Regions from separate parts of the Lysinibacillus sp. BNK-21 genome, predicted to be linked through region 3. Evidence: riboswitches for the same ligand, from Rfam matches in the RefSeq annotation. Region 3 holds a riboswitch; each other region holds the start of a gene.

What was found. Region 3 has a riboswitch for cobalamin ahead of nikA (nickel ABC transporter substrate-binding protein). Riboswitches for the same ligand answer to the same signal wherever they lie in the genome.
Region 1: another riboswitch for cobalamin. It lies ahead of ACMGGO_RS00990 (hypothetical protein); the one in region 3 lies ahead of nikA (nickel ABC transporter substrate-binding protein).
Region 2: another riboswitch for cobalamin. It lies ahead of ACMGGO_RS08290 ((2Fe-2S) ferredoxin domain-containing protein); the one in region 3 lies ahead of nikA (nickel ABC transporter substrate-binding protein).

What each region holds. Positions count from the first base shown of each region.
Region 1 is NZ_JBLQTS010000001.1:181,304-193,653, forward strand. Features, by position in the region: gene ACMGGO_RS00955 (c-type cytochrome) at 1-63, shown strand, start outside; gene ACMGGO_RS00960 (FAD-dependent oxidoreductase) at 102-1,796, opposite strand; gene ACMGGO_RS00965 (ABC1 kinase family protein) at 2,046-4,034, shown strand; gene ACMGGO_RS00970 (C40 family peptidase) at 4,356-5,510, shown strand; gene ytvI (sporulation integral membrane protein YtvI) at 5,642-6,700, opposite strand; gene ACMGGO_RS00980 (hypothetical protein) at 6,791-7,345, shown strand; gene ACMGGO_RS00985 (glutathione peroxidase) at 7,426-7,971, shown strand; cobalamin riboswitch at 8,096-8,294, shown strand; gene ACMGGO_RS00990 (hypothetical protein) at 8,452-9,009, shown strand; gene ACMGGO_RS00995 (ABC transporter substrate-binding protein) at 8,993-9,943, shown strand; gene ACMGGO_RS01000 (tyrosine-protein phosphatase) at 10,089-10,856, shown strand; gene ACMGGO_RS01005 (MATE family efflux transporter) at 10,991-12,350, shown strand, end outside.
Region 2 is NZ_JBLQTS010000001.1:1,635,907-1,648,256, reverse strand. Features, by position in the region: gene ACMGGO_RS08315 (cobalt-precorrin-5B (C(1))-methyltransferase) at 1-563, opposite strand, end outside; gene ACMGGO_RS08310 (precorrin-8X methylmutase) at 563-1,222, opposite strand; gene cobK (precorrin-6A reductase) at 1,235-1,996, opposite strand; gene ACMGGO_RS08300 (sirohydrochlorin chelatase) at 1,993-2,913, opposite strand; gene cobJ (precorrin-3B C(17)-methyltransferase) at 2,928-4,595, opposite strand; gene ACMGGO_RS08290 ((2Fe-2S) ferredoxin domain-containing protein) at 4,600-4,971, opposite strand; cobalamin riboswitch at 5,117-5,299, opposite strand; cobalamin riboswitch at 5,551-5,736, shown strand; gene ACMGGO_RS08285 (energy-coupling factor ABC transporter permease) at 5,885-6,631, shown strand; gene ACMGGO_RS08280 (energy-coupling factor ABC transporter substrate-binding protein) at 6,635-6,907, shown strand; gene cbiQ (cobalt ECF transporter T component CbiQ) at 6,913-7,686, shown strand; gene ACMGGO_RS08270 (energy-coupling factor ABC transporter ATP-binding protein) at 7,683-8,519, shown strand; gene ACMGGO_RS08265 (S8 family peptidase) at 8,667-12,164, shown strand; gene ACMGGO_RS08260 (GNAT family N-acetyltransferase) at 12,262-12,350, opposite strand, start outside.
Region 3 is NZ_JBLQTS010000001.1:2,140,289-2,148,646, reverse strand. Features, by position in the region: gene metE (5-methyltetrahydropteroyltriglutamate--homocysteine S-methyltransferase) at 1-2,031, shown strand, start outside; cobalamin riboswitch at 2,179-2,372, shown strand; gene nikA (nickel ABC transporter substrate-binding protein) at 2,521-4,137, shown strand; gene nikB (nickel ABC transporter permease) at 4,209-5,162, shown strand; gene ACMGGO_RS10925 (ABC transporter permease subunit) at 5,165-5,974, shown strand; gene ACMGGO_RS10920 (ABC transporter ATP-binding protein) at 5,988-6,758, shown strand; gene ACMGGO_RS10915 (ABC transporter ATP-binding protein) at 6,768-7,574, shown strand; gene ACMGGO_RS10910 (DUF2089 domain-containing protein) at 7,765-8,130, shown strand; gene ACMGGO_RS10905 (SHOCT-like domain-containing protein) at 8,143-8,358, shown strand, end outside.

The DNA of each region.
Region 1 (12,350 bases), 2.0 Mb from region 3:
GAAAAACGTGAACAAGTTAAAAATGGTACGATTGACTGGGAAAAAGTTTTGTCTACAAATTAACGAAGAAAAGGGATGCTGATAATTGGCATCCCTTTAACTTATTTAAAATTATAAGCAGTTACTATTTTATCTCTGTTCGTTGTGATATCTGTAAAATATTCGTATAAGCAAATCCCTAGGAATGACCCACTTACATTAAAGACGTTAGAAAAACCGCTATTTTGAAGGGCCATAACAGCATTATAGCTACGTTGACCAGATCGGCAATGCACATACACTGCTTGATCCTTCGGAATTTCATCCATTCTTTCCCGAAGTTCACTTAGAGGAATATTGTGTGCATTGATAAGGTGACCGGATTCAAATTCATTTTTTTCACGAACGTCTAAGAAAAAGGCTTGATTTTCAATGAGTTCCCTTACTTCATCAACTTTTACCTGCTTAAAGTGTCCGTGTAATAGATTTTGAGCTACAAGAGCTGCCAAATTAACAATATCACGGGCAGTGCTAAACATTGGAGAATAGGATAACTCTAGCTCCTTTAAATCTTCTAATGTACCGCCCATTGTGATGAGGGTAGCTATAACATCAATCCTCTTATCTGCATTACCTTTACCTATTGCTTGAGCCCCTAGTATTTTACCCGTCGGTGTTTCATAAACGAGCTTAAAGTGAAGTGGATTACTATTTGGCATTAGTCCTACTTTGTCTGGAGCTATCAAATAAACACTTTTTGCTTGGAAGCCATTTGCTAGGGCTGTTTTTTCGTTCAAACCTGTTGTCGCGCATACGAGATCGAAAATTTGTACGCTTGAAGATCCAATGACTCCTTTGTTGTGATGAGGGATGTTATACATATGATTAGCTGCTGCACGTGCTTGTCGTTGAGCGGGACCGGCTAAAGCAAGGCGCGTCTGTTTATGGGTAAGCTGATGGAATACTTCAATCGCATCTCCCACAGCATATATGGAAGGATCAGACGTCACGTAATTTGCATCAACTTGAATACCTCCGAGTTCACCAATTGTTAGCCCGGCCTCTTTGGCTAAGCGGATTTCAGGTCGAACGCCAATTGCTAATACTACTGCTTGTGCTTTCAATTGTTTGCCTGAGTTCAACGTCACATTATTTGGTGTAACCTTTGCAAGACCGTCATTGACAATAACTTGAACCCCTTTATCAGTCATTTCCTTGTGTAAGATTTGAGCCATATCATAATCAAAAGGGGCCATAATTTGTTGGCCAAATTCAACTAGAGATACATTATAGCCTGCTAGCTTCAAATTTTCTGCTACCTCTACACCAATGAAGCCTCCGCCAACCACGGCAATATCCTGTACATTATCTGTTTGTAGATACCAATTTAAACGGTCAATATCAGCCACGTTTCTAATGGTAAAGACGTGCTTAGAATGAATGCCCTCTAAGTCAGGGACGATAGGACTTGCTCCTGGGGATAAAATTAACGTATCGTAACTTTCCTCATAATCTCTATTCGTTTTTAAATCCTTAATGGTGATGGTTTTTTTCTCTCTGTTAATACGTACAACTTCTTGCTGAACACGAGCCTCTATATTGTATTTTGTTTGGAAGCCTTGAGGCGTCATTAAAATTAATTTGTCGCTATTTTCAACAATCCCGCTTAAATGGAAGGGGAGAGAACAATTAGAGAATGAAACATTCGGCCCCTTTTCAAATATAATAATTTCTGCCTTTTCATCTAGACGACGAAGACGAGCCGCTGTGGATGCACCACCTGCAACGCCACCGACTACTAAAAATTTTTTACTCAATGTAAACACTCCTTTTCATAGTAAATACATAATGGGGTATTTAAAGTCTCTTAAATAAAGGTTTTGTTTCTAAAAGTAGGTGAATTATGTAGTTTTAATACTACAAATAAATAATATACCCTAAAGGGTATTTTATCAAGGTGCCAAATTAATAAATTTTCTGTGGTGTTCCTCGTTCAAGAAAGTTGATGCACAAATTTGCTATACTAACGGAAGTAGGAAATGGAAATGGCACAGGGGGTGACACTGTTGATCTTTTTGAAATTTTTAACCCAAATCCTCATAGTATCGGGTTTGATTTATATTGTGAGTGGACGATTAATTGGCTCGAATATTAATTTTGTGCGAAGAGTGCTGTCAGTCGTTATTAGTGTGACATTAACCTCTTTTGTGTACTGGTATTCTTATCTACGCCATACAGATTTTTTATCAGAAACGATGATGCAAACAGTAACTGAGGTAAGCACACTGATTTGGATCGGTAGTATGCTACTAATTTCGATGTTGCTTTATTTGGTATTTGAGCTTTTTGACCCTAGTGGCATTACGAATGGAGATCGCCGTCACGGCCAAAAATCTTTACTATTGCGATTGCGTAGCTATTGGCGACAGCAGAAACGCCTGCGTCAGGTATTAAAAATTGCTGTTACAAACGGTGTCGTACAAACGATTAAATATGCGAGGCAACGAGAAAATGAAAAAGAACTTGCAATTGCTTTGCGCGCAACGTTAGAACAATGTGGTGGGATTTTCATCAAATTTGGCCAGGTACTTTCCACACGAAAAGAGCTTTTTTCACCTATTTTTATTGATGAATTAGAAAGGCTTCAACACCGAGTAAGGCCTTTATCAGAGGAACAAGTGAAACAAATTTTAGAGAGATCTCTTCCGCAATCAATGGACGAAATATTTAGCCAATTTCAAATGGAACCCATTGCAGCAGCCTCTATTGGCCAAGTGCATAAAGCAAGGCTTAAAAATTATGAAGAGGTGGTAGTCAAGCTATTGCGTCCAGAAGTAAAGGGAATTATGCGCGATGACCTTGAAATTTTAGAGGAATTTGCTAATTGGCTATCCACAAAATCAACCTGGGCTGAATCATTAGGCTTTCGAGAGTTGGCTGGGGGATTTGCAGAGGGGCTACGTGAGGAGATTCATTTAGATATTGAAGTACGTAATACGCTACAGGTGAAGAATGCACTGGCGAAAAGCGATTACAAGGTTCGAATTCCTAAAATATTTACGCCTTACAGTAATGAAAATGTTATTGTGATGGAGTATATTCGTGGACAAAGTGTGGCAGATGGGGCATCTGAATTTAATCGTTTGTCGATTGATCGTAGGCAATTTGCAAGAACCGTACTCTACTCATTTTTTGAGCAGATGCTATTCTCTGGTATTTTTCATGCAGATCCACATCCAGGAAATATCCATATAGATGAAACAGATGGAACACCAGTCTTGCTTGACTTTGGCGCAGTAGGACGTTTAGGTGCAACACAGCAAGAAGGCTTAAAGTTATTCTTAATGGGCATTCAACTAAATGATTCAAGCGTTTTATATGATGGTTTAACATTATTAGTGGAAAATGCTGATCATGCAGAACGTGCGAGAATGGAGCAGGCAATCGACCAAATTTTACTGAAAATTTCCTATGTTGACCGTATACCTACTGAAGAATTAATTCACGCGCTATTTACAGTGGTAAGAGATTTTGGACTTGCATTTTATCCAGCAGTGGGATTAGCTCTCCGTTCCTTAGTGACGTTAGATGGCACATTACGGGTAATAGACCCACGTTTTGATATCTTTACTGAGGCAAAGGATTTTTCTGCTACATATATGCGTGCCTCTTTCCTTAAGCCTTTTAAAGAACCGATGGCAACTAAGGAGCGGCTGCAAGAAGAATTATCTATGCTAATACCGACTTTGCGTAAAATGCCTAGAAGAGTCGATCAGCTCATTCAGCGAGTTGAGAGCGGAAAAATCATTTTACATCATGATGTCTTTTCGGATGAACATAATTCACGTTTTATTACACATTTGTTTTCTCAATTTGTTTTGCTGCTGGTGGGTATAACTTTTGGTATTATATCTGTTGCTCTTTTAGCTATTTCACAATTTATCCACGATTCTTATGCGGTCTATTTGAACACAGCGGCATATTTAGGTTTATTTTTATGTGCTATTTTGTTAGTGAGATTATCTATACAAGCATTAAGGTCGATGAAGCAATAGGTAGGGAATTTTTTCCCTACCTTTTTCTTTGGCATCCTCAAATATTACAAAAACATTACAAAAGATCTGTTAGGTCTAATGTCGAATTAGCTAATAGTTTCTCTGTGTAGAAGAAAAATGTATTATGTAGAATAATGTAGTTTAAGTGCGAATGTTACAGAAATGTTTCGAGTTTTACTAATGTATTAAATAGACATGAAATAGTATAAAAGTTATGTAGAAAATGCTAAACTTTAAAAGGCTAAAATAAATATAAGAACATTTAATTAAAATAGAAATCGTTCAAGTGATTACATAGAATATCGAGAGCGAAATTGATAGATGAAGGGAAATGAAGGTAACGTGGCTAAGCGTAACAAATGGCGTAAGTCGATGGTGCTAGCATTAGCACTAGCTGGCGGCTTATTATTTAATACAATTCAACCAACAGAAGTACATGCCGAAGAAACTTCTCAACAAATGATTGAGAAAAAGGCTGAAATAGATGCACAAATTAAAAAATTACAAGAAGAACTAACGAAACTACAACAAGAGATCGACGCAAAAGTAAAGGTATTTAAACAAGTACAAGCAGATATTAAAGAAGTGGATGCTAGTATTGTTGAAACACAAAAACGTATCGAGCAACGTTCAAAAATTTTAAGTGAGCGTATGGCTGCATACCAAGCGCAAGACAACACTGTAGGTGTTTATTTAAATGTAGTGCTTGAGGCAAAAAGCTTTGCAGATTTAATGGATCGTGTCGTAGCGGTAAAAACATTAATGGATGCTGACCAAGAATTAGTGGATCAACAGGAAGCAGATAAAGCAAGCTTAGAGCAACAAAAAGCTACATTAGATGAAAAACAAAAGGAACTTCAAAAACAATTCCAAGAGCTTCAGCAAAAAGAAAGCGAAATGGAAGTGAAGAAAGCTGAGAACGAAGCGAAATCACTTGCATTAAAAGCTGAAATTGCAACGAAACAAGAAGAAGAACGTTTAGAAGCAGAGCGTAAAGCAGCTGAAGAAGAGGCAGCTCGTTTACGTGCACTTCAAGCAGCTACACCAGTTATACAAGCAACTCAGAATAATGGTGGAGGCGAACCACAAAAAATTATTGTTGGGTCAGGAGCTGGCACTGTTTCTTCAGGAGATGCCATTTCAACAGCTAAACAATTCCTAGGACGTCCTTATGTTTGGGGTGGTAGCAACCCATCGACAGGTTTTGACTGTTCAGGTCTTGTACAATGGTCATATAAGCAAGCGGGTGTTTCTTTACCTCGTACAGCATCACAACAATATTTAGCAACACAACGCATTTCAGCAGGTGAAGCACGCGTTGGGGACTTAGTGTTCTTCAGCTATGGTTCAGGTGTAGCTCACGTAGGTATTTATTTAGGTAATAACACAATGATCGACGCTCAAAACAATGGTGTCGTAATTGAATCACTTGATTGGTGGAATCAATACTTAGTAGGCTTTGGACGTATTCAATAGGCCTCACTAATATATAGACGGTTGAGATAAGAAAAAGGTCATCTTTGTAGAGAAAAATATACAAAGATGACCTTTTTTGTTTTTGGAATGCTATTCTTTCAAAAGAAACTTTCCTGCATACTAAATTGATATTAAATTTTAAAATTTACTTTGATGACACCTGTCTCTTTCAAGGCAATAAAGAAAATAATAACGAATGGGCCGACAAGTAAACCGATAATACCAAATAACTGTAGACCTATGAACATGGAAATTAATGTTGGTAAAGTGGATAAACCGATATGGTCTCCCATTAATTTAGGCTCGACTACTCGACGAATAATAAGTAAAATAGCAGCTAAGATGAATAATTTTACAGCTATAGAGGTGTTTCCCATCAACAGGTGGTAAAGTCCCCATGGCGCTAGAATAATGATAGAGCCTAGGAATGGTACAATATCTATTAGCCAGATAATAATCGTCATTGTTACTGCATATTTCGGTTGGATTAATAGCAGTCCAATGAGTGTGACGCCTCCAATAATAAAGCTTACAAATAAGTGAGCCTTCATATAGCCAAATGTTGCATCTTTTAAGCGATTTAAAATAATTTTTATCTTCTTTGCTGTATTGGGCTTTAAATATTTATAAGTGATTTGCTTTAACTTAGGCAAATCAAGCATAAATAGGAATAGCGCAATCATATAAACGAGAAGACTGATAAATAGGCTGGGTATCTCTGAAAAGAAGGCAGAAACTTTGCTATAATTAAAGAAGCTTAAAAAGGATTCTTCGACTTTCTTTATGAAATCCATAGTGGTTTTTTGAAGCGAAGCACTTACTTCAGGTGGAAAGTCTTCTGTGTATTTAGAAATATTTTCTTGCATATGAAGCCACATATCTGATAGCTTGGAAATATAATAGGGAGCTTGCTTAGATAGTAAAATTATTTGTGTCATTATTTGTGTAATAGAAAGATAACAAATAATAGATATAACAATAACACTCACTATGTAAATAAAAGCAACTGCTATTTTCCGTGACATTTTCCATTTCCGTTTAAAGAACATGACAATCGGTTCTAAGAAAAATGCACTAATCCCAGCAAGTATTAAAGGCATGGACACTGGGATAACAAAATAGGCAGCTAGAAGTAGTGATATTATCACAATCAACCGAAAAATCAATTTCCTAGCATTAAATTTATTCATAAACTCACCTTCTTTGCGAAAAAAATTAAGTTAAGTGTACCATAAATCAAATTTTATTACGTTCTGAAACAATAAAGGTAGGGATGAATTATGGAAAAAGAGATTTTGCAACTTTTTAGTAATCTAACAGAGCATGATCGCGATATTCAATATGAATCTTACGAGGAATTAATGAAAATTATGCAGGAACCCGTAGATTGGACATATGCAGTTTGGGAACAGCTAATAAAAGCACTTACATACAATAATGGTTATTCTCGTGCACGTGCTGCACAAATTTTATGCGCTTTAGCTGCAAAAAGTGATCCAGAAGAAAGGGTCTTGGAGGATTTTTTAAAGATTTGGGCTGTGACTTACGATGAACAATCTGCTACGGCAAGGCATGCATTACAAGCAATTTGGAAAATTGGACAGGCGGGTCCAGTACAAAGAGATTTGGTTGTATCGTATCTAGCTAAAAGATTTCAAACATGTATAGATGAAAAACAGCCATCTCTTATTCGTCAGGATATTATTATGTCATTTAAAAAGTTATTTGATCAAACAAATGACTCGAAATTATTAGATATTGCCCATCGTTTAATTAATGAAGAACAAGATGCTAAATATAAAAAGAAGTATAAGTCAGCCATCCGTTCAAAGTAGCGAGGTGGTGTTTTTTTGTGCAAATTCTTTGATGAACGATAGAATAGTCAACTATAATGAATGAAAAAAGGGGATTATGCATGAGCATTTATAATTATCTAGTTCGGAAGCCTAATGGCGAAATTTTATCGATGGAAACATATCGTGGAAAAACAATGTTAATTGTTAACACGGCAAACCAATGCCGATTTACATATCAATTTGAAGACTTACAGAAAATGTATGATAAATATGGAAAAGAGAATTTTGTAGTTCTTGGATTCCCTTGTGATCAATTTGGCCATCAAAATCCTGAAGATGGGGAGGAAACTAAGCATCTATGCAAGGTAAACTATGGGGTCACATTCCCGATTTTTGAGCTTGTACAGGTAAATGGAGAGGCTACCCATCCACTCTTTAATTATTTAAAGCATGAAGTGGATTACCGAGAGTTTGGGAAGGCAAGTATGCAGGAGAAAATGTTGGCAGAAGCAATTGTTCAACTTGCCCCAAGCTTTTTAGATGGTCGTAATATTCGCTGGAACTTTACAAAATTTCTAGTAGATGCTAATGGTAAGACCGTCGCACGCTTTGAACCAACAGATTCACAGCTCGATATTGAAAAAGCAATTGAAAGACTATTATAGTAAATTTCTTAATAATGTAAAAATTTGTTAGGGTTTTCTCTTCAAATAGAAATAATGCTATATTTTAAAACTGTGTACAGCTATTTTTTCTGAAGCATATATGATAAACTGCTTTACAAATGAAATATTCTTGCAGAATAAAGGTGCTAATTAGCATAATCGGGAATCCGGTGAAAAACCGGAGCTGTTTCCGCAACTGTAAGTGCAGCCATTATAAAGATTTACCACTGTCTCAAAGAAGATGGGAAGGTCCTTTATAACACATTCGTTTCATGTGACGAACTGTACAAGCCAGGAGACCGACCTTTATTTGAACGTATAAAAACTTCTCGGAAGCTAGGAGGATATACGGCAAATACATAGGCTTTGTCTAGTTTGATGGCTCATTATGTTATTTTTGTCGTTCCTTTGCAAAAAGGAGCGACTTTTTTATGCCTTTCAAATAAGAATTTTTCATTATAGAAAATAGGGGGGAAGCAAGTGAAAAAAGATGCCCGTTATTCTTGTTATCCATTTATGCGTGAGAAAGCTTCAACGGTCGATTTTGAAATTCGAACAGATAGCCTGACAACACATCTAGGAGTTGCATTAGCTGCGGTAAAAAAAGAGGATGTTCAAGTTGTTGCTGAGGATTTATTGCTTATGTTACCTATGGCTTATCATGTGAATGGCTCAGTACGTGGGAAATTAGCAGTAACTGAAGAGGATTTATCTTGGTTAAGTGAACGTTATGATTTTTACGTTCGCCATGTGAAGGAAGAGATTCAAAGTTTTGTTTTACCTCAAGGAACAGAGGCTGCTGCAGCCTTACATCTTTGTCGCAGTGAGGCAAAAAAATCATATCGTACTTTACACAAAGTATCAGAAGAACGAGAGGTTCCAGCTATTCTTTTCGATTACCTTGGTTTATTAGCTAATGTATGTTTTGTCATGGCTGTTTTTATGAATCAGCAAGCTGGAATAGCGGAAATACCGTTTATTAGTAAATCCTACCCAATGAAAAAGAAAAAGGAGAATAACAATGAAAAAAGTATTTAATTTCCAATGGCTATCAGTGCTCTTACTTGCACTGGTATTAGCAGGCTGTGGCACTGCTGAAGATACAAAAAATAAAGATGCTTCGCAAGATACACAACAAGCAGAGAAAACAAGCTATAAAGTGACAGATGACCGTGGAGTGGAAATAGCGTTTAATGAAGTACCAAAAACAGTTGTATCTTTACAACCAAGTAATACTGAAATTTTGTTTGCTTTAGGTGTTGGCGATAAAATTGTAGGAGCAACTGAGTACGATACTTACCCAGAGGAAGCACAAAAAATTGAACGTGTCTCTGATACTACGAACTTTAACAGTGAAAGAATTATAGCGTTAAAGCCAGATGTTGTCATTGCTTATACAATCGGTGATAAGGATGCCCTAAAGCCGCTTGAGGACGCAGGAATTAAAGTGTTTGTTATTCAATCTGCGACTACTTTCGACGATGTTTATGGAGATATCGAACAAATTGCTGCTGTGATGGATGTTCCTGATAAAGGAAATAAATTAAACGAAGAGATTAAAGCGAAAATTGCTGAAGTACAAACGAAGGTGAAGGATGTCAAAACGCCGAAAAATGTTTATTTAGAGGTTAGCCCTAAGCCAGACATATATACAGCAGGCTCTAGCACTTTCCAGCAAGAAATATTAGATACAGCTAATGTTAATAATGTTTTTTCTGACTTGAATAGCTGGGCAAAAGTGAATGAGGAAGATGTTATTGCGAAAAATCCAGATGTTATTTTAACAACAGTAAACTATACAGAAGATCCAATAGGAGAAATTCTTGGGCGAGATGGTTGGAATACTGTGAAAGCTATTCAAAACAAAGCGGTATTGTCCATTGATACAGATATCTCTAATCGACCTGGTCCGCGTATTGGTGAAGCTGTAGAATTAGTAGCGAAGGCTGTGTACCCAGAGTTATTTAAATAAGAAATGTTTCCATGCTAGCTGTCAGCCATTCAGCTAGCATTTTTTATGTGGTTTAAATTATTACCTAGCGTGAAAATTGGAATTAATGTAGTTTGTTCTTTAAAATAAAAGTAAGTATGCTTGATAATCTTAGGAGGTGTAGTGATTGGAGCAATTAGAGACAAAGATAATTCCATTTGAAGCAGTCTATAATTTCCGAGACATGGGTGGATATAAAACAAAAGATGGGCGTAGGGTAAAGAACGGTTTATTTTACCGCTCAGCTGCCCTTGGAAAAATGACACTGGCGGATAAAGAGCTATTTGAAACGTTAGGGATTAAAACCATTTTTGATTATCGCGATAACAATGAGGCGTATCATAATCCTAACCCAGTGTTCTCGCATGCTCAATATATACAAATCCCAGCGAAGGGTAATCATGCTTTTGAAATGCCAACCAATGCTGGTGGTAGAGATTTCTATAAAGTGGTAAGCCCTGAGATGTTTCGGGATTTTTATGCACAAATGCCTTTTAACAATCTTTCATTTAAAGAGTTAATGCAAACGATTCAAAATCCTAATAATCTAGGTCTTGTACATCATTGCGCAGTTGGTAAGGACCGAACGGGTATTGGAGGAGCACTTATTTTACTAGCTTTAGATGTACCTGAGGAGACTATCATGGAGGATTATTTAGATACTAATATACATTTACGTCCAATGGTAGAACGAATGGCTCAGGCTATTCAGCATCAGTATAATGAGCAAGAACTACAGCAATTTTATGCATTAATGTCCGCCCGTGAAGACTATTTACAAGCAGCATTGGATGCGATGGATCGTCGCTATGGTTCTAAGACTGGGTTTTTAGAGCAGGAATTTGGCCTAACAATTGAAAAACGAGAGCAATTACAATCTTATTGCTTAATTTAAAAATGAGCCCTTTCACACGATGTGAAAGGGATTTTTTATGTGGAAGCGCTGTCTTCCTATAAATCTCTTTACAGTCTGAATATTTGTGATAAGATACAATAGATTTTTAAGAAAAAATAGGAGAAGTGAAAGTATTGGCAGACACAATTAAAGAGACAAATAAGTTAAGTCTATTCCATTTAACATGGCCAATCTTTTTAGAAGTTTTTCTATTTATGTTGATGGGACTAGCCGATACTTTTATGCTCAGTGCTTTATCAGATAATGCTGTATCAGGAGTAGGTGCAGCCAATCAATATATCCATATTGCCATCTTGATTCTGGAGGTAGTGGGCAATGGTGCATCTATTGTTGTTTCTCAGTATTTAGGCTCTAAACGCTTTTTTGAAGCGGCCAAGATCTCGGCGTTAGCGGTCACGATGAATTTGGTCGTTGGGCTTTTAATGAGTATTTTATTTTTCTTCTTTGCGAGACATTTAATGACAATGATGAACTTGCAGGGAGAAGTACTCCACTATGCACAAAGTTACTTAGCCATCATTGGGAGTTTTATTTTCCTACAGGCTATTATTAATGCACTCGCTGCAATTATTCGTGTACATGGTTGGACAAAACAAACTATGTACGTTTCGCTTGGCATGAACGTCTTACATGTTGTGCTAAACTACGGTCTTATTTTTGGGAATTTAGGTTTACCAGAGCTTGGTGTGAAAGGAGCGGCTATTTCCTCTGTCATTAGTCGCGGATTAGCCGTCCTAGTATTTTTCTGGTTGCTGTATCAGGTAATGGAAGTGCGCGTAAAGTTACAATATTATTTTGAGTATTCAAAGGAATATGTGAGAAAAATACTAAACATTGGTTTACCATCTGCGTTTGAACAGGTACTTTATCAATTTTGCCAAATCATCTTTTTATATTATGCGACTTACTTAGGAGCAGAAACACTAGCAGCACGACAATATGCTATGAATATTTCGATGTTTACGTATTTATTTGCAATTGCCATTGGTACAGGAACAGCCATTATTATTGGTCGTCATGTAGGTGCAGGAGAAAAAGATGAGGCGTATCATCAGCTATGGAAAAGTGTTCGTGCAGCATTTGCTTTTACGATTATTATGGTCGCAGTCGTTACGCTATTCCGTAAGCCACTTATGCAGGTATTTACTGATAATCCAGAAGTCATTAAGATTGGGGCATCCGTGTTAGCATTAAGTATTTTGCTAGAGACTGGTCGCACAATGAATATCGTTGTCATTAACTCTTTACGCGCTTCTGGGGATGCTAGATTCCCTGTGAAAATTGGTTTTCTATCAATGGTTTGCATGAGCCTGCCACTTGGCTATTTATTTGTCTTTGTATTGGATTGGGGCTTGGTCGGAATTTGGCTAGCCATTTCAGCAGATGAATGGGTGCGGGCAATTATCGTATACTTTAGATGGAAAAGTCGTAAATGGGAGCGTTATGCTCTTGTATCACCGAACGACAAAAAGG
Region 2 (12,350 bases), 500 kb from region 3:
GAAAAAGGCACGACGGTTCCCCTTGTGCCTAAGATTGAGATGCCCCCAAGTATACCGAGTCGTCCATTTAACGTTTTTTTAGCAATCTCCTCACCCTTAGGTACAGAAATCACCACATTCACGCCTCGTGTAATGTGAAATTCGTCCAACACACCTTGGACCGTGCTATAAATCATTTTACGAGGTACAGGATTAATGGCTGCCTCTCCGACAGGCACTGGCAAGCCAGGCTTTGTGACACGCCCGACGCCAATACCTCCATCTAAATGAATCCCAGGTGTATCTGCCCAGCTCACTGTGCCAACAATGAGTGCCTGATGGGTCGCATCAGGATCATCACCAGCATCTTTAATCGTCTCACAGCTGACAGCATTTTCTTCAAATATGCATTTTTCAATTGTAAAGGTTGCATCTCGACCAATAGGTAAATGAATCGTACTTGTCTCTTGCTCCTCCTTAGTAATAAGGGCAAGCAGTGCAGCCTTTGATACAGCAGTTGCACAGGCTCCCGTCGTATAACCGTGACGCATGTCCTTGGGGTCCTTTTTTGGCTTCCGCTCCATTATTTTTTCGCCTGTTCGTCCGCTAAAAGTGAGATGGCATTTAAAGCAGCAACCGTCACTGTACTACCGCCTTTACGCCCAACATTTGTAATGTATGGAATCCCTTCTAGTTTAAGCAGCTCTTCTTTTGACTCAGCTGCTGACACAAAACCAACAGGCATACCGATAATTAAATCTGGTTTTGCTAGCCCTTCTTTAATTAATCGAATCAATTCCAGCAATGCAGTTGGTGCATTACCAATGGCATAAATACCACCTTCATGTAATTTTGATGCCTTTTGCATCGAAATAATGGCACGTGTTGTATTTTGTTTTTTCGCTTCTATTGATACATCTTCATCCGCAATATAGCAATGCAAATCACCACCATGTTTTTGGAAACGCTTTTTACCAGAGCCACTTTCAATCATTTGCACATCTGCAATGACATGACGTCCTGCAAGAATAGACTTGATACCCGCTTCAATAGCACCTGGTGTAATGATGACACTACGACCTAGCTCGAAATCAGCTGAGGCATGGATAATGCGACGTACAACTTTCCATTCATCTTCTGAGAAGTCATGCTCGCCCATTTCCTCTGCAATAATAGAGAAACTGTAATCGTAAATTTTATCTGGGTCTACCGTTAATGGTTTAAAATCTGTTTTAAAATCCATGGAAAATGCCTCCTAAATTGTATGTTCAACAGCCTGTAATACTTCTTCAAATGTTGAATATTGTTGGCCGTACTGTATATTTGGTCGTGCAATAAGAATCGTTTCAATCTGGCATGCGAGAGCTGCCTCTAGCTTCTCATCAACTGAGCCCACTTTACCGCTTTCTTTGGTAATCATCAACGTCACTCCGTATTGACGAAATAGAGCTTCATTTAATTCCTTTGAAAACGGACCTTGAATAGCCACAATATCTCGCTGCGCCACGCCAAGTGCCTCACATTTTTCCATATTATCCAGTCGTGGAAGCATACGAGCGATTACTCTTGTGTTTTCTAAGCCCTGTAAAACCCTTGTAAATGTAGCGAGTGTTTTACTACCTGTCGTTAGCATAATGACACCGCGTTTTTCTGCAGCTAGCTGAGCTGCCTCCTCATAATCCTTTACAACAGTAATCAAAGGATGGGCATAATGTTCATGAGCTCTTTCATAGCGAATATAAGGAATCTTTGCCTGCTCTGCCGCTGCCATCGCATTTTTAGAGGCTTCCTCCGCAAATGGATGAGAAGCATCTACCACCAATTGATAGCCCTGCTCTGTCATGATGGTCGCCATTTCCTCAGCTGTCAGTCTACCGATCAAATGTGGCAGGCCAACGTCAGCAAGACTAGAGGCTGCCGATTCAGTGACGACCGTAGCGGTTACCGCATAACCTGCGCTTTGTAATGCAAGGGCTAGATCCCTTGCATCACTTGTCCCTGCTAACATGAAAATCATTTTACCGGCTCCTCTTCATGATGATGGTCATGGTCATGATGGTGATGGTCGTGATGATGATGATGCGCATGTCCATGATCGTGATCATGATGGTGATGGTGATGTGCATGTCCATGTACTGCCGCATAGGCGCGATAATCTTCTAGATCTTGCATACCTGTTGATGTACCGTTGATTGCCTGTTCAATACGCTCTAATAAAACATTTTGTAACCGTTCATGGTAGCCAAAATAGTTAGCAATTTGAATATCACAATCTGGATAAAGTTCATTAAACTTCTCACACATGCCATGCATGCGTTCCATCAAAATGCCTGTGAATAAAAAGTATGGTAACATGATGATTTTTTTTGCACCTAGTTTGACACAACGTTCAATTCCTTCTTCAACTCGTGGATCTGTGACACCCATAAAAGCACTTTCTACGTATTTCACAGGTAGTTTTTCCCATAAAAGTCGCGTGATTTTATAAAAATCACCATTAGCAGATGGATCACTGCCACCTCGTGCAATCAATAAAATCGCTGTGTCTTCCTGCTCTTGTTCTGAATTAAAGCCAATTTCAGCTAGGCGATCTTGTAAAATGGCAAAGATTTCATCATGGATACCAATTGTTTGACCATATGTGAAGGTAATCGTTGGATAATGCTCACGCGCATGCTCTATTTCCGCTGGAATATGCAGTTTTGAATGGCCTGCATGCAGTAAAATGATTGGAATTACATGTACCTCTGTAGCTCCCTTTTTCACACAGTTTGTAATACCTTCTTCGATGTTAGGTGAAGCAAATTCAAGGAAACAAGTTTCCACTAAAAATTGTTCATCAATACGCGGTGTCATTTGTTCGATAAATGTACGAACCTCATCATTTCCTGCTGCTAAACGGCTCCCATGGCCGACAAATAAAATAGCTTTCATCTCTCTACTCCTTACTAGTCGCCGCACGGAGCTGGCTCTACTTTTATTTTGGAAGACATATCTTGATACGTAAAATGCAGTATTTTTTTCACACGTTTAAAATATTTAAATAAGCGTTCATTTGGATGAGCATTTGCTTTATATTCTTCAATAATATCTGTAATGAGTGGAATCAGCTGCTCAGGCTCCAGCCCTTCTACAACAGGCTGTGCTGCGTGTGCTGTACGACCGACTGGTTTTGCTCCAATAAAGACATCAAATTTACTTTTGCGGTAGACGATGCCAATATCATCAAATACAGCCCGATAACAGGCCATCCCACAGCCATTAAAGCCAATATTTAATGTCTTCGGTAAGGACATACCGCCTAGTTTTTCTTGTATTTCCTCTGCATATGGTATTGAATCAGCCTTTTCACCGTAGCAAAAATCACAAGCCTTCAGTGATAACACATCACCAATCGGGGCTAATAAAAACCCTACTTCCTGTAATTTCTCTGTGATCTGTTCAGGGGCAGTCGTTGGTATTTTCAAATGAATTTGATGATCTGGTGTGTATTCCATCGTCCCCTCATCCCCAACGACCTCCGCTAACATCATCATTTGCTGGGGAGTAAAAAACTTATTGGCTACACCAGGACTTACTGCTAATTCAAAAATAGATTCTATTTTTTGCTGTACAAGCTTCGGTGTTACTTTGACTGCGCTTGTCCCTTTTACCATTGCAAGTGCCGCTGTAGCCATTTCAAGAGCTGTTTTTTTCGGCTTTGGCGTAGCGGCTATACTGGGTTTATTAAAGCGCCCTGCATTAGGGTCAGCCGTAAAGTCATTTCGCGCTGTTCCCGTCTCTTGGTTCATTGCCCAAGGTTCATTTTCTTCGCGTAAACGTTGATGTGGACGTAATGGCTGTTTCTCTTCACCCAGGGTATATTTACGTTGGTAACCGCGGGGCGTAATCATCTTATTGTCATAGAAAAATGTTGACGAATTCCCGATAATGACAGTTGTCAACATACCAATATCATGTTCTAGCATTTCTGCTAGTGTTGTCATGGTCACTTCTTGACGTTCTCGATAGGCACTTTTCACAAGCCCAACTGGTGTGTCTGGCGAACGATATTCTAAGAGTATTCGTTGAGCCTCGACAATTTGTCTTGTTCGACGTCCACTTTTAGGATTGTATAAAGCAATGACAAAGTCCGCCATTGCAGCTGCCTCGACACGCTTTGCAATTAAATTCCAAGGTGTTAGATGGTCACTCAAACTGATTGTACAAGCATCATGCATAATAGGTGCACCAAGTATGCTAGCGCATGAATTAATCGCAGAAATCCCAGGAACAATTTCAACTTCAATTCCTGTTGCTTCTGTCCAGCCTAGCTCAATTAACACCTCATAGACTAATCCTGCCATGCCATAGACGCCTGCATCACCACTCGAAATTACTGAGACGATGCTCCCTGCTTCGGCTTGACGAACGGCTTCCTGTGCACGCGACACTTCTTCTGTCATGCCTGTACTAACAATCGATTTTGCACTTACTAAATCTTGAATCAGCTCTACATAGGTTTTATAGCCTATAATCATATCACTTTGTTGTAAAGCCTCTACTGCACGTGTCGTAATATGCTTAAAATCTCCAGGTCCAAAGCCTACTACGAAAATTTTTCCTTTTTGCGCCATGTTGTTACCCCTCTTTCACCTTTTCGATCCCTTTAATGGCAGTTGTTTGAGCAGTACGCTGTAATGTACCTTCACGAAGTGTAAAGACATGTTCGTTGTATAAGGATTCATGATGTAAATCTTGTACTAGTGTTCTAGCATGCTCTGTTGATGGCACACGATACCAGTTTCCTTGAGGATAAGCGATTACCACACAAGCATCCTTGCAGCGTCCATTACAGCGCGTTCTTGTCGTATGTATTTCCTGATCGAGTGCTTGCCGTTGTATCTCATCTCGAATGGCTAAGGTAATTTCCTCCCCATCCTTCTTCATGCAGCTACTGCCATTGCAAATAAAGAGATGTGTTTTCATCCCCTCTAAATTCCAAGTTGTCATCTTCTGTCTCCCCTCATTTGCTTTTTGGAAAAAGAAAAACCTTTACTCTATAACGAAGAGTAAAGGTTTTGTAGAAGCCAAATAAAAACGAATAGAATGAAATACAGGTACCCGCTTTCGCTTCAACTTCTCCCTCCGAAAAGTTTGCATGCACAATCAAATAAGCAGGTTTCCTGACTTAAGCTTCATTTTACTGTCGCACCTTCCCAAGTTTGTACCAGTGGCTTTGCGATTTCATCAGCTATTACAGTAGCGGGGGCTGTATTGGATTTTCACCAATTTCCCTATTATCTCGAGCTATTCGAGCACTTATTGACGTTTTATATGAAATTTTTAGTAGAATTTTAAATAGAAAACTGTCTTTATCATATCTTATTATTTTAAAATTTCAATATTTCTTTAAAAATTTATGACAAATTTATCAATTTTGAATGGAACTAGGTATGAAATTTATACAATCTATATAATTTGCGCACAAAATTTTATCAGAATATTCACCGTTGACCTTTAATTTAAAAAATTTCATAAAAGGTATAGCATATTTATGGAAATTCATGTTACACTTTGTCGTGAAATCTCACAATTTGAATGTTTTTCGGTGCAAAGTGCTTGTCATTTTGCTTAAAAGGGAAGCCGGTTTGAGTCCGGCGCGGTCCCGCCACTGTAATAGGGAGCTTTATAGAATATGTCACTGTCCAACGGATGGGAAGACCTATAAAGCATTGAACTAGAGCCAGGAGACCTGCCGAAAAATAAGTGATCGTTTCAACCTACGAGGATAGGTGTGCGGCTTAGCAGATGAGACTGTTATTTGCTTTTTTAGCTATGCACTTTTCCACCTAAGGAGAAGTGCTTTTTTTAATTACGCACGCAATATTCTAAAAATCTATTAATTAGTTAGGAGGAAAGCTTTTTGAAATTATCATGGTGGAAACTTAGTTATTTTTTACTAGCCTTTTTAATCGTGCCAAAACGTGCCTTTGCCATGCATATCATGGAAGGTTTTTTACCAATCGAATGGGCTATTTTTTGGTGGGTGATCTCTATCCCATTTATCATTCTAGGATTGCGTTCTATTCGAAAAACCATTGATGAAAATCCTGAAACAAAAATGCTTTTGGGGCTTTCAGGGGCCTTTGCCTTTGTGCTATCCGCCCTAAAAATCCCTTCAGTTACAGGTAGTTGCTCTCACCCAACTGGTGTAGGACTTGGGACAGTACTCTTTGGCCCTCTAGCAATGAGTGTAATTGGAACAATCGTTTTATTATTTCAATCTTTATTATTAGCTCATGGAGGAATTACAACTTTAGGGGCTAATGCCTTTTCTATGGCTATTGTTGGTCCTTTTATTGCTTACTTTGTCTTTAAAGGGGCTCAAAAAGTAGGGTTGTCATTTTCACTAGCCATATTCTTTGCAGCTATGCTTGGTGATTTAGGTACATACATTGTGACTTCTGTACAACTAGCACTAGCCTTTCCTTCAGAGGTTGGAGGCTTTATGGCATCCTTTACAAAGTTTGCAGGTATTTTTGCCTTAACTCAAATTCCTTTAGCAGTGAGTGAAGGAATTTTAACGGTCATTGTGATGAATTTCTTGAAAAAATACAATGTTAGCGAATTAAAAACGTTACGTGTTTTCTCAACAAAGGAGGCACATTAACAAATGAAGAAAAATTTATTGTTATTAGCAATTGTTGTGTTGTTAGCCATCATTCCCTTATTCATACAAAAAGGTGCTGAATTTGGTGGTGCTGATGGAGAAGCAGAAGCAGCTATTGGTGAAATTAATGCGGAATATGAACCATGGTTTGAAAGTCTATGGGAGCCACCAAGTGGTGAAATCGAAAGCTTATTATTCGTGCTACAGGCAGCTATAGGAGCTGGCTTTATTGGCTACTTCATCGGCTATATGCGTGGCAAACACAAAGAAGGTTAACCATTATGTTACTCATTGATAAGTATGCCTATCTGAATAAGCTAGCGTCCGTTCATCCGCTAGAAAAAATGATATTTTCACTTGGACTACTTCTCATAACGCTCATCATGAGAGATGAACGACTTTCACTCATTACATTTTTTGTAATGAGTGCTTTTATCATTTTAGGTGCAAAAATTCCGCTTGCATACTACGGCAAATTATTATTGCTACCTAGCTTTTTCTTATTAACAAGTCTCGTATCTATTTTACTTTCCTTTACATCATCAACGAATACACTCCCTGCCCATATTTGGTCGTTTACATTTAGGAATTGGACTGTCTTTATTGGGAATGCAAGTGTTTTAGCAGCGCAACAGCTGTTCTTTATTGTCCTTGGTAGCATTAGTTGTTTATACTTTTTAATTCTAACCACTTCCGTACAAGGAATATGTTATGTGCTACGACAATGGCGACTTCCCTCTTTATTAGTGGAGCTCGTCGAACTAATCTATCGTTTTATTTTTATGTTTTTAGAAAGCATGCAAAATATACATCTCGCCCAGCAAGCACGTCTTGGCTATCATTCACCGATGCAATGGCTACGCTCTGTCTCCATGCTTATTGTGGCATTATTTGTGGAAATGTTTCAGCGTAGCCGAGAGCTCAACAATGCCATGCAATCACGTGGAGGCGAGGCTGTCTACTGGCAAGAGATGGGCTCTTATAGCAAGAAAAATTGGCTAGGCATGGCAGCTATTTTACTAGTCCTCATCGTATATGGAGGGTATTTTACATGACAGCATTTTATTTTAAACTCAACCAATTATCTTATGCCTATGCGGATGGTACGAAGGCGTTGTCAGATATTACATTAGACATTCCAAAAGGTAAAAAAATCGCCATACTCGGGCATAATGGCGCAGGAAAATCGACTTTATTTCAGCATCTTAACGGTATTTTAAAACCTACAGCTGGAACGATTGTATTCGAAGGCAACGATCTGGAATATAGTCGAAAAGCTTTAAAGGCCCTACGCCAAAAAGTCGGCATTGTTTTTCAGAATGCAGATCATCAGCTTTTTTCAGGGACCGTCAAGCAAGATATAGCATTTGGCCCATTGAATCTCGGCTGGTCTACTGAAAAAACGGAAGAAAAAATAGCATGGGCCGTTGCGCAAACCGAAGTGGAAGATTTGCTTGATAAACCCATTCATTTTTTAAGCGTAGGTCAGAAAAAACGTGTAGCAATGGCAGGTGTTTTAGCGATGGAGCCCTCTGTCCTTTTGTTAGATGAACCAACAGCAGGTCTTGATAATTATTATGCTACACAAGTATTACAATACTTAGCCAAATTAGATGATGGTGAGAGAACCATTTTACTAGCAACCCATGACATACCTCTCGCCTATGAATGGGCAGATCTAATCATTGTTATGGAGGCTGGAAAAATTATTTATAACGGTGATCCAATCACCTTGTTTTATGAAGACGAATTGTTACATCGCGCGCATCTTGAACGTCCATGGATTTTTGAAATGGTCATAGCTTTGCAAAAAAAGAAGCTATTGCAGGAAAATATCAACATCCCTCGTTCCAAGCAGGAGCTACAACAATTAATAGAACAGATCTAAAGCTTTTAATAATGCTAGGTTTTTTCGTTATACCTACCAAAAATTAAAATAGCAAAGAAAAATTTTCCTCCATTACGAAACTTTTCTAATCTTTGTCCGTATTAATATAGTCGAGATTTAATTTATAACACCAAGGAGAGATAACAATTGAAAAGTTGGTATAAAAAATCAGTCGCTGTTGTAGCATCTGCTGCACTCATGGTTCCTGCTGCCTCTGCCTTTGCTGAGGCACCTCAGCATAAAGCGAAAAACATGCTGGCAAACAGTGCGAAACAAACAGAGAAGAATGAAGAAAAATGGATGAGTAAGGATACAATTGTTATCAAGCATTCAGGTCTTGATAAAAACGTACATAAAAAAATTGGCTCCAAGGTCATCCGCTCCATTCCTTCATTAGGGTATGATGTTGTACAACTAAATAAAGGCGTATCGATCGAAAAAGCCGTCTCTTACTATTTAAAGCAAAACGGAATATCAAGTGTATCTCCTAGTTACATCTATCATTCTTTTAATAAAGAAGCTGATCCTAAAAAACAAGAGATGTATCATTTAAACTTACTGCAAATGGATAAGGCACTAGAATTAGCAGGCAACCATGATGTCACAGTTGCTGTCATTGATTCTGGTGTAGATTTTAAACACCCCGATCTAAAGTCACAAGTACTCCCACCCTATAATGCAGCAGCACCTGCTAATACTACCTATTCAGGCGATCACGGAACACATGTGGCAGGTATTATCGCCGCAGCAAAAGATAATGGCGTAGGTGGGCATGGGATTAATCCGAATGCAAAGTTACTGCCAATTGATGTATTTAACGGCAAAGAAGGTGCTAATGATTTCATCATTGCACAGGGTATACTTTATGCAATTGAGCAGGGCGTTGACGTCATTAATATGAGTCTAGGAGGCTATGGTGAATCTCCCCTGATGAAGGAAGCCGTTCAGAAGGCGATTGATAGTGGGATTACAATTGTGGCGGCCGCAGGAAATGAATCGACAGATGAATATTCCTTCCCCGCTTCTTTCGAAGGTGTCATTAGTGTTGGTTCAACAAACGAACGCAACAAACTATCAAGCTACTCCAATAACGGCCCGTCTGTGGATATTGTTGCACCAGGTGAAGACATTTATAGTACCGTTCATGATGCGAAGAAAGGATCATCTTTTGTCAAGTTTAGTGGAACATCCATGGCCTCTCCTGTCGTGGCAGGTATCGCCTCTCTTCTTAAATCCAAAGACCCATCTTTAAAACCGCATCAAATAGAAGCGATTTTAGAAATGACCGCACAAGATTTGGGCGAGAAAGGCTATGATCTTACTTATGGTCACGGATTAGTTGATCCTGTAAAAGCATTACAATTTGATTTAAATAAATTGCCTAAGCATTATTCAGAGACAAAGGAAGATCGTATTAAGAACGCCAAGATCCTTGCTAAAAATAAGCTAAATACAGAACATGGTGCTTTTGAACAGCAAGACGAAAAGAAATGGTATAAAGTCGATTTAGAAGAAAATGAATATGCTCAATTAACATTAAAAGGCGCTGACAAATACGACTATGCCTTTGATTTATATTTCTACCCAAATAGCGGGATTGGAGATGTAGAGCCTATCCATGTCAATGATGTTCGCGTAGGAAAAAAAGAAGGTTATCTATTTAAAGCAGATCAAAAGGGAACGCTTGTTATTGGTGTCAAAGATCATAATGGAAGCTATAGTTTAAAAGGCAAATCTACTTACATTTTTACAGCACAAACGACGAAGGACTTGCCAATTGATACAATAGACAAGTCTACGATGGAGCCTATTAAAAAGTTCCCATATAGTACAGCAGGTAAAAACTATACATTACTGTCAAAAGATCAACAACAAGATCAAGATTACTTCACGTTCTCTGTCAAAAAACCGACGACGTTACAATTTGATCTATCGGGAATTCCAGGTGTCACTGCCTCTATGGAGCTTTATCTAAAAGATGACTTTAATCCTGTGCCACCAGAAGAAATCGATCAAGCTGAAAATGATGAAGGTGAAGAAGAAGCCTATCCAATGCAGACCGCTTATGGTACAGCAAAAGGTGAACCGGTTCGTATGATTATCGACGCTGTTCCAGATCAAGAGTACGTTTTAAGTGTATCTAATGAAAGTAATAGCGAGTTTTCTATGGAGATGTTCTTTAGTGGCGGCATCGAAAAAGAAGAAACGATCAGTGAATCGATGATCCCTTACACATTAAAAGGTGAAGTAGTTTCCCTCCCACCTGATGAGGATGGTCTACCTGTAGATGAAGCCATGATCGAAGAAAATGTTCCAGAGAGCCAATTACCGCTTATAGAAAACAACATAAAAAAACGTAATGAAATTGACAGCCTGATGAGTATGTTATTGAATCCTACGGCTTCAGGCAACCTAGAAAATGTTGACCCTATCATTAAGCAAGCAATCCGCTTTGAAATAGGTGACGATCAAAAAGCTTATTTCCAAACAGATTATGATGAGGATTATTTCTTATTTAAAGCGAAGGAAGACGCCCTTTATAGCTTCAGCTTTTTGAAAGGCATGAACCAAATGCCGACAGGTACAGTGTTTGAATATGATGAAGAAACAAAAGAATTAATTCCCGTTTCTTCCTTAACTAATGACCTTGGTATACTGGCACTACTACTTGGTTCAGCTGGTAACGAAGACGATGCAAAGGTCATACCATTGAAAAAGGACAAAACATACGTGGTAGCCGTTGTCAATGCTGGAGAACGATCTGCTGAGCCTTATACATTGAAAACAAAGAAAATAGGCGATATTCCAGCAGAGTACAATCCAAACAATCATGAGGAAGCAAAAGCGCTAAAAATTCAACCAGGTACTACTTATAGAGACCACCTGATTTATCAAGATGATGTAGATTATTACTACTATAAGCAACAAGGCAATGATGAGGTCATGAGTCTGCTTCTTTCTTCAGTTCCTTTTACTAATGAACAATTGGCTCAGCTACCTAAAGAACTGCAAAAAGACTTGAAATTTGCAGGAGCTATTATCGAAGATACGAACGGCAATATGAAGATTGATGCCAAAGAAATGGAGACAGAAATTCCATTTGGCTTAGGTGATAATATTCTTGAAATGTTACTTGGAATGATGGGTACAAACGATGTAAATACATCGTTTAAGGCGAAGAAGGATCGAGGCTATTTTATTCTAGTCAACAGCATGGGGCTTGGCCAAGTATCGATTCAGCCTTATACATTAACATTGTTTGATCATAAGCATGTGGATGAAGATGCGGATTCAAAATTAGTAAATGGAGTACCTAGCAAGCCATCTGTTCTTGTGAAAAAGGATGAGAAATGGGTTGCAACGCAATATTTAAATGCAGGTATACCATTTGGTGATAAAGACTATTTTGAATGGAATAACGATCAGAAACGCGAAGTCTTCTTCTCACTCCAAACAGAAAAAGCGTTGGATGGTGTTATTCGAGTGTTAGATGCAAACGGAAAAACCGTCAAAAAATTCGATCTTTACGGTGTTGGTGATGCCGAGGTTGGTACGGTGGAGCTTGATGCAGGCAAATACTATATTGAAGTAAGTGAGTTTGATGGCAAAGCTAGCACACAACCCTATACGCTTGAAATAAAATAGTTAGAATTAAAAATATCCCCTAGATCAAAACGATCTAGGGGATATTTATGATCTGAAAGAAGCATTTTCATCCAACGATGAGATTCACCACTTCGGCTTACATAAAATATTTAACATAATTACAATATTCATCTTGCTTCATTTGTAGCTTTTCATAAAGCTTACGTGCATTTACATTATCAGCCG
Region 3 (8,358 bases):
AAAGTCGATTTTCATACCTACTTCAGTGTAGCAAGAGGAGACAAAACAGCCGTAGCTAGTGAAATGACAAAATGGTTTAATACAAATTATCACTACATTGTTCCAGAGTATGAGGGACAAGCCTTACAACTAACAGAAAATAAAGTGTTAGCCGACTTTTTAGAGGCGAAGGAAACTTTCGGTATCATTGCGAAGCCGACACTAATTGGTCCCTATACATTTTATAAGTTAACGAAAGGCTACAACAAATTAACACAGGTTGAGTACTTATTAGCTTTATTACCACTCTATACGCAGGTATTAAAAGAATTAGTGGATGCAGGTGCCACTTGGATTCAGCTAGAAGAGCCATCCCTCGTCTTAACACTTGATCCAGCAGAGATAAAGCTGGTGAAAGAAATGTATGACCAGTTAGCCACTGCCGTTCCTGAGGCTAAAATAATGCTACAGACTTATTTCGAAGCTTTAAGTGCCTATGAAGCATTAAGTACATTGCCTGTTCAAGGATTCGGTTTGGACTTTGTTCATGGCTATAAAGGAAATATGGCGTCACTTCGTCAATTTGGTTTCCCGCAGGATAAAGTATTAGGAATAGGGGTAGTGAATGGCCGTGATATTTGGCGTTCAAACCTGGCGGAAGTCAATGCGACGATTCAAGCCATTGAACAGCTAAGTCATGCTGCTGAACTATGGATTCAACCATCAAGTAACCTACAGCACGTTCCAATCACAACCTCTCTTGAAAATGAACTTGACCCTGTTTTAAAGCAGTCTCTGGCCTTCGCAGATGAGAAAATCATAGAAATCACGGGGCTGACTAAATATAGACGAGATAAAGATGGTTCCTTACAACATAATTTTTCAGAAAGTATGAAGGCGATTGAGGCTCTAAAAAAACATCCAATCCGCCAAAATAAGTTAATTCATCAAGCCGTTCAAACTGTGACAAAGCAAGATTTTGAACGACACAGTAATTTTACGAAGCGACAAACGATCCAACAACAAGCCTTAGGATTACCGCTGTTTCCAACAACTACAATCGGTAGCTTCCCGCAATCAGATGAAGTGAAAAGAAATCGTAATGCGTGGCGAAAGAAACAATTATCGAATGAAGCCTATGAAACATTTTTAGAAGACGAAACAAAGCGCTGGATCTCCATACAAGAGGAATTAGATATCGATGTACTTGTTCATGGTGAATTTGAGCGTACAGATATGGTTGAATATTTCGGTGAAAAGCTGACTGGCTTTGCCTTTACAAAGAAAGCGTGGGTTGTTTCATATGGATCACGCTGTGTGAAGCCTCCGATCATTTATGGAGATGTTGCATGGGCTTCACCAATTACCGTAAAAGAATCCGCCTATGCCCAAAGCCTAACGAAGCGATTTGTAAAAGGCATGCTGACAGGGCCAGTAACAATATTAAATTGGTCCTTTGTGCGAGATGATTTGTCCCGTAAAGATGTCGCTTATCAAATTGCATTAGCACTCCGTAAAGAGGTGGAAGCACTAGAAAACGCAGGTATATCAATTATTCAAGTGGACGAGCCAGCGTTAAGAGAAGGTTTACCGCTTAGAAAGGAGGAATGGGGGGCTTACTTAGAGTGGGCTGTCAATTCCTTTAAGCTTGCGACATCTAGTGTCAAAGATGAAACACAAATCCATACACATATGTGTTACTGTGAGTTTAATGATTTCATCGAACCAATTAGCGCACTAGATGCAGATGTGATTTCCATAGAAACATCACGAAGTCATGGGGAACTTATTACCTCACTACAAGTACAGCCCTATAAAAAAGGAATTGGCTTAGGCGTCTATGATATTCATAGCCCTCGTGTACCAAGCGAGGATGAAATGCTCGCTATTATGAAAGATAGTCTACAGGTGCTGGACCGTTATCAATTCTGGGTGAATCCAGATTGTGGCTTAAAAACGAGAAAAGAAGATGAAACCGTTGCAGCTTTAGCGAATATGGTTGCTGCTACTAAAACGTTGCGTCAAGCTGTACAACAATCTACATCAAGCTAACGAAATGATTTTTAATCTACTACATCTACTCTCCAATAACGAAGACTAGGGTAAATCCCTAGTCTTTTTATCTTACGTCGATATATATATTATCTTCAGAAAGTAAAATTGACGTGAACATGCGAGCATGTTATGTTTATTACTAATTTCATAGCAATCATTACAAGTTTGAGTGAAATCGTCTTTCATTCAATTAAAAGGAAAATGGGTGAAAATCCCATGCTGTCCCGCAGCTGTAAATGAGGAGTTTTGTTTCAAATACCACTGAGTGAGTACTTGGGAAGGTGAAACAAAATGATGATTCATGAGCCAGAATGCCTGCTTGTAAGAAGATTCATTGATGATCTACGAAAGATAGGGAGATGGATGGAGACTTGCTCATCGTGGGTTTTTCTGTCCTTATTCTTTCTTAGAATAAGGTTTTTTTATGCCTTCTCTTCTTCAACAAGTAGATGTATTTGTACTACGAATAGAGATAGGAGACAGAAAATGAGATTGACAAAGTATTTACTTCCTTTCCTGCTTGTCCTGACGTTCAGTTTACTTGCTGGCTGTACAGGCACGGATGAAGAAAAGGAAAAGACCTCAGCAAACCAAACAGATGAAAAAATAATAACGATTGGCTGGCCATTAGATGTCGGTCCATTGAATCCTCATACATATTTACCGAATCAAATGACTGCCCAAGCAATGGTTTATGAATCCTTGGTGGAATACAATGATGATGGTACTGTTACGCCTAAGCTCGCCGAAAGCTGGGACATCTCTGAGGATAAAACTTCGTATACTTTCCATCTAAGAAAAGACGTGAAATATTCAGACGGCACTGCATTTAATGCAGATAATGTCATTCGTAACTTTGACGCCGTTTTAGCGAATCGAGACATGCATTCTTGGATGGGCATGGTTAACCACATGAAAGAGGTTGTAAAAGTAGATGATTTTACAATTCGTCTGCAATTGGATGAGCCTTATTATCCAGTCTTAAACGAACTTGCCTTCGTCAGACCTTTCCGTTTTTTAGGGGATAACGGATTCCCAAAGGATGATATGACGCAAGATTCTATCAAAGCACCGATTGGAACAGGCCCTTGGGTATTAACTGAATACAAAAAGGACGAATATGCATTATTTAGTCGCAATGAAAACTATTGGGGAGAAAAACCACTAGTTGAACAAATAAAAGTAAAAATTATTCCTGACTCAGAATCTATTTCATTAGCATTTGAAAACGAAGAATTAGATTTAATTTATGGGCGTGGCATTATTAGTTTAGATAACTATACGTATTTAAAAGACAGTGGCAAATACAAAACTACTACCTCTGAGCCTTTATCTACGAAAGCACTGCTATTCAATACACAATCTGGTCCATTATCTGAGCTAAAGGTACGTCAAGCCATTCAATATGCTATTAATAAGGAACAAATGGTCGACAGTATTACACATGGTACGGAAAAAGTAGCGAACACATTGTTCTGGGATGCGATTCCTTATGCCAATATAGATTTAGCACCTATTGTATACAATCCAGAAAAAGCCCAACAATTGCTAGATGAGGCAGGGTGGTTATTACCTAAGGGTGAAAAAATTCGTTCAAAAAACGGACAGCTGTTGTCTTTAGATTTGATTTACATTGCATCTGATGCAATTCAAAAACCAATGGCAGAATTAATGCAAGGTGAACTCGCAAAAATTGGCGTTCAGTTGAATTTAGAAGGGGCAGATGTAATGGTCGGTCTTCAAAAATTGATGGATGACCAGGTGGATATTAATTTCTGGCGTACCAATGGACCACCTACAGATCCACATAGCTTTGCAAATGAATCAGCTACACCAAATGCTAGTGGTGTGTACGAGGCGAAATTAGGCCTAGCAAACGCCAAAGAAATCGATACGAAAATTCACCAATTATTAGTAGGAACAGATGAACAGGAACGCGTGCAGCTTTACACGAATATTTTAACGATGTTTCATGACCAGGCACTCTTTTACCCTATTTCTTACGAAACAAATAATGTGATTTATCAACCATCTCTAAAGGATTTTGCACCACGTGCATCTGAATATGATATACCTTATGCACAAATGGCTAAAGAAAAATAAAAGTGGAGGAGAGAGTGTGTCTAGCAGAGACAGCTCTCTCTTTATCATAGGATTGAGTAGGAAGTGACAGCATGTATGAATCAACATGGATCTTTTGTTTAAAAAGAATTTTAACATTGCCCTTTGTCTTATTAGGCGTTTCCATCCTAACCTTTGTATTTATTCGTTTTGTTCCTGTAGAGCCTGCTGAAGTCATACTACGTTTGGCAAGGGTTGCGCCAACAGAGGAAGCCATTCAGGCATTACGTGAGGAACTGGGAACGGACAAGTCGTTTTTTCTTCAATATTTGCTATGGGGAAAGGGCATAATCCAGCTAGATTTTGGAACATCTTTTGTTAGTAAATTACCTGTGGCACATGAACTATTCGTGAAATTACCCGCAACCATTGAATTAGCTATTGCTGCGTTTATCCTCATTTTAGGGCTAAGTATTCCATTCGGAGTAATAAGCGCATTGTATAAGCACACCATCATCGATAAAATCATACGATTCTTTAGCATATTGAGTGTGTCGATTCCAGCCTTTTGGTTAGGTTTCCTATTACTCTATTTATTTAGCTTAAAATTAGGACTCTTTCCGACAAACGGGAAGGGCACACCTGCTCATTTAGTTTTACCCGCCTTCGCACTGGCGTTACCAACAATTGGATTATTCGTTCAGCTTATCCGTTCAACCATCCTAGAAGAATTACAGCAGCAATATGTTCAATATGCACGGCTAAGAGGATTAAAAAGCTCCGTGATTCTTATCCGTCATGTTTTGCGAAATGCTGCTATTCCCTTGACTTCCTTGCTAGGCATGACCCTTGGCAATCTTTTAGGTGGAGCCGTGATTGTGGAGCAGGTTTTTAGCTGGCCCGGACTCGGCAGGTACTTAATAGAATCCATTATGAACAGGGATTATCCAGTTGTACAATGCTATGTGTTAATTATTGCGGTTATCTATGTGCTTGCCAATTTATGTACAGATATATTGCATCGTTTATTGGACCCTCATCTAATGATGAAGGGTAGGAGAGATTAAAAATGAAATTTGTACGAACAAAAAGTGGCAACTTAACAGGATTAATCAGTCTATTCCTCCTTGTCATTACTGGCTTATTAGGACTGTTGGCGCCAATTTTAATGCCACACGACCCTTTTGCTGTCGATATTGCTAAGAAATTTTCAGTCCCGTCTTGGGACTATCCATTAGGTACAGATCATTTAGGAAGGTGTATCTTGTCACGCCTTCTTTTAGGTATTCGTTATTCTTTAGGTTCAGCGCTCATCATTCAGCTAGTCGCTATTGTTTTAGCTATCCTACTGGGTGCTTTTGTAGCGTTGAAAAGAGGATTAATTGATTTTCTTTTTATTCGATTATGTGATATTTTATTAGCCTTTCCGACACTCGTACTTGCATTTGGGCTGTTAGGTATATTAGGTCCTAGCTTAAAAAATGTTTTAATAGCGCTCATTTTCACACAGCTTATTTATTATGCAAGAATGATCCGAGGTTTGTTTATTGGCATCAATGAGAAAGACTTTGTTCAAGCTGCTAGGATAACGGGCACTACAGGTATCCAATTAATTAGACGCCATTATATACCCAATCTATTGCCATCTATTGTCACGATTGTCGCATTAGATATCGGGAAGGTGATTTTAGAAATTGCAGGCTTTTCCTTTATCGGACTTGGGGTGCAGGCACCGATTCCAGAATGGGGCATGATGATCAATGAAGGAAAGCAATACATGAGACAGCATCCTGAATTAATGCTTTATCCAGGACTTGCCATCATCCTTGTTGTGTTATTGTTTAATCAATTAGCAAATCGTTTAAAAAGGCTTGACTAGGAAAGGGGAAGTTATGGAGAAAGTTTTAGAAGTGATAGACCTCACAGTCAAAATAGGGGAGAAAAATATATTAACCTCTATCAACCTGACAGCTTATAAAGGGCGAGTCCTAGGAATTATCGGGGAAAGTGGCAGTGGCAAGTCTATGCTTTGCCATGCCATCATGCAAACATTACCGTCCTTTGCCCATGTCAGCCAAGGGGAAGTACTCTATCTGCAAGAAAATTTATTAAACGTTTCAGCTACTAAATGGAGAGCTTATCGTGGCAGACATCTTTCGATGATTTTGCAAAACCCACCCGCTGCATTTGATCATATTCAAACGATTGAAAGTCATTTTCGAGAAACATTAAAAGCACACTTTAAGCTTACAAAAAAAGAAATGAGACAGATCGCCCTTGATGCTTTGAAAAAAGTTCATTTACCTCAGCCAGAGCAGCTCTTGTCCTACTATCCTTTCCAGTTAAGTGGAGGCATGCTACAGCGAGTGATGATTGCTCTGTCAATGGCGATACAGGCCTCCCTCTACATCGCAGACGAGCCTACGACTGCTCTGGATACCATCAATCAGAAACAAGTATTAACACTATTTAATCAAATTCGCTCAGAAACAGATGCTACCATACTCCTTGTCACGCATGATTTAGGTGTCATTGCTGAGCTTGCGGACGATGTGGCTGTGATGTATCAAGGAGAAATCGTTGAGCAAGCAAATGTTTTTGATTTTTTTGATGCGCCTCAGCATCCCTATACCAAGAAACTTTTACAAGCGAGAATGCTATGAGGTGATAAAATGACGCTACTAGAAGTAAAAAATATTGAGAAATACTATGCGCAAAGACCATTTCTATTCAAACGAGGACAGGAAGCCCCTGTATTAGAGAATGTGACATTTTCACTTCAGGAAGGAGAATGTCTTGGCATCGTCGGTCAAAGTGGTTCTGGAAAAAGCACATTAGGGCGCATTATTTTAGGGATTGAACGACCAACAAACGGAGAGCTGATCTTTCAAGGTGTCAATTTATACGAAGCACCCAGCAAAGAGAAAAAAATGATACGAAGAAATTTACAGGCTGTTTTTCAAAATAGTTATCATTCATTTAATCCAAAACAGACGATTTTCGAAATACTCGAAGAACCGTTTTTGAATTTCGAGCATTTTAGCAAAGCAGAGCGACAACAGAAAATAAGGGAATTACTAGACTGTGTAGAGTTAGAGTGGGCAATGGCTCAAAACTATCCCTCACAGCTAAGTGGGGGACAGCAGCAACGAGTCAACATTGCTAGAGCTCTTGCATTAAAGCCGAAACTGATTGTTTTAGATGAGGCCATTAGTAGTCTTGATATGATTTTGCAAAAGACGATTATAGAGCTACTGCAAAGACTTCAAAAAGAGCTACAGCTTGCTTATCTATTCATTTCACATGATTTACAGGCCACACGTTTTATGTCAGATCGCATCCTTGTGATGCAGCATGGTCAGCTAGTGGAGGAGATAGGCAAGGATGGGACATATCAGCACCCCGCTTCACAAGCGTTATACAATGCAATTTTGCCATCACACCCGCGGGAAAGAAAAAAGAAGGATAGACCCAATTAAACAGAAACGCCATTTTGAGAAATTAAAAATGGCGTTTTCTTAATTTTTAAAGCAATATAGAAACAAAAATAAATAAAATTAATCAAGATATTAATTTTATTTATTTTTTAATTAAAATTATTAATTTTATTATTTACATCTTTAATTTCTTTATTATATAATCAGCTTAACTTAAAGGAAGGAGTTCACTATGGCTTATCAAGTAATCACAAATTGTCCTGTCTGCAGTAAAACATTAAAAATTACGAAGTTACAGTGTTCTCATTGTCACACGACCATTGAAAATGAGTTTGAATTGTCGAAGCTAGCATCCTTATCACAGGATCAGCTTCATTTTGTGGAAGTATTTTTAACCTGCCGAGGAAATATTAAAGAGGTTGAAAAGGAACTGGGGGTTTCGTATCCAACAGTTCGAGGCAAGCTAAATGATATTATTTCATCCCTTGGCTATGCTCAAAAGAAGAAAAATGAAGTAGATGAGAAAAAAATTGTAAGCATGCTTGAAAATGGCGAAATCACAACAGATGAAGCCATAAAGCTCTTAAAAGACGAATAGGGAGGAACGACCATGAAAGAGGAAATTACAAAAGTGTTAACGATGATTCAAGAGGGCAAAATTGATGCGGATAAAGGATCAGAGCTGATTCAAGTGCTACAACAGAAAGAAGAATCAGAGAATAAATTTGCGGAAAAAACAAAGTATTTAGATAAAACGTTAAAGGTCCGTGTTGTATCCACCGAAAATGATAATGTCACGGTAAATTTACCAATTAAACTTGTCAAA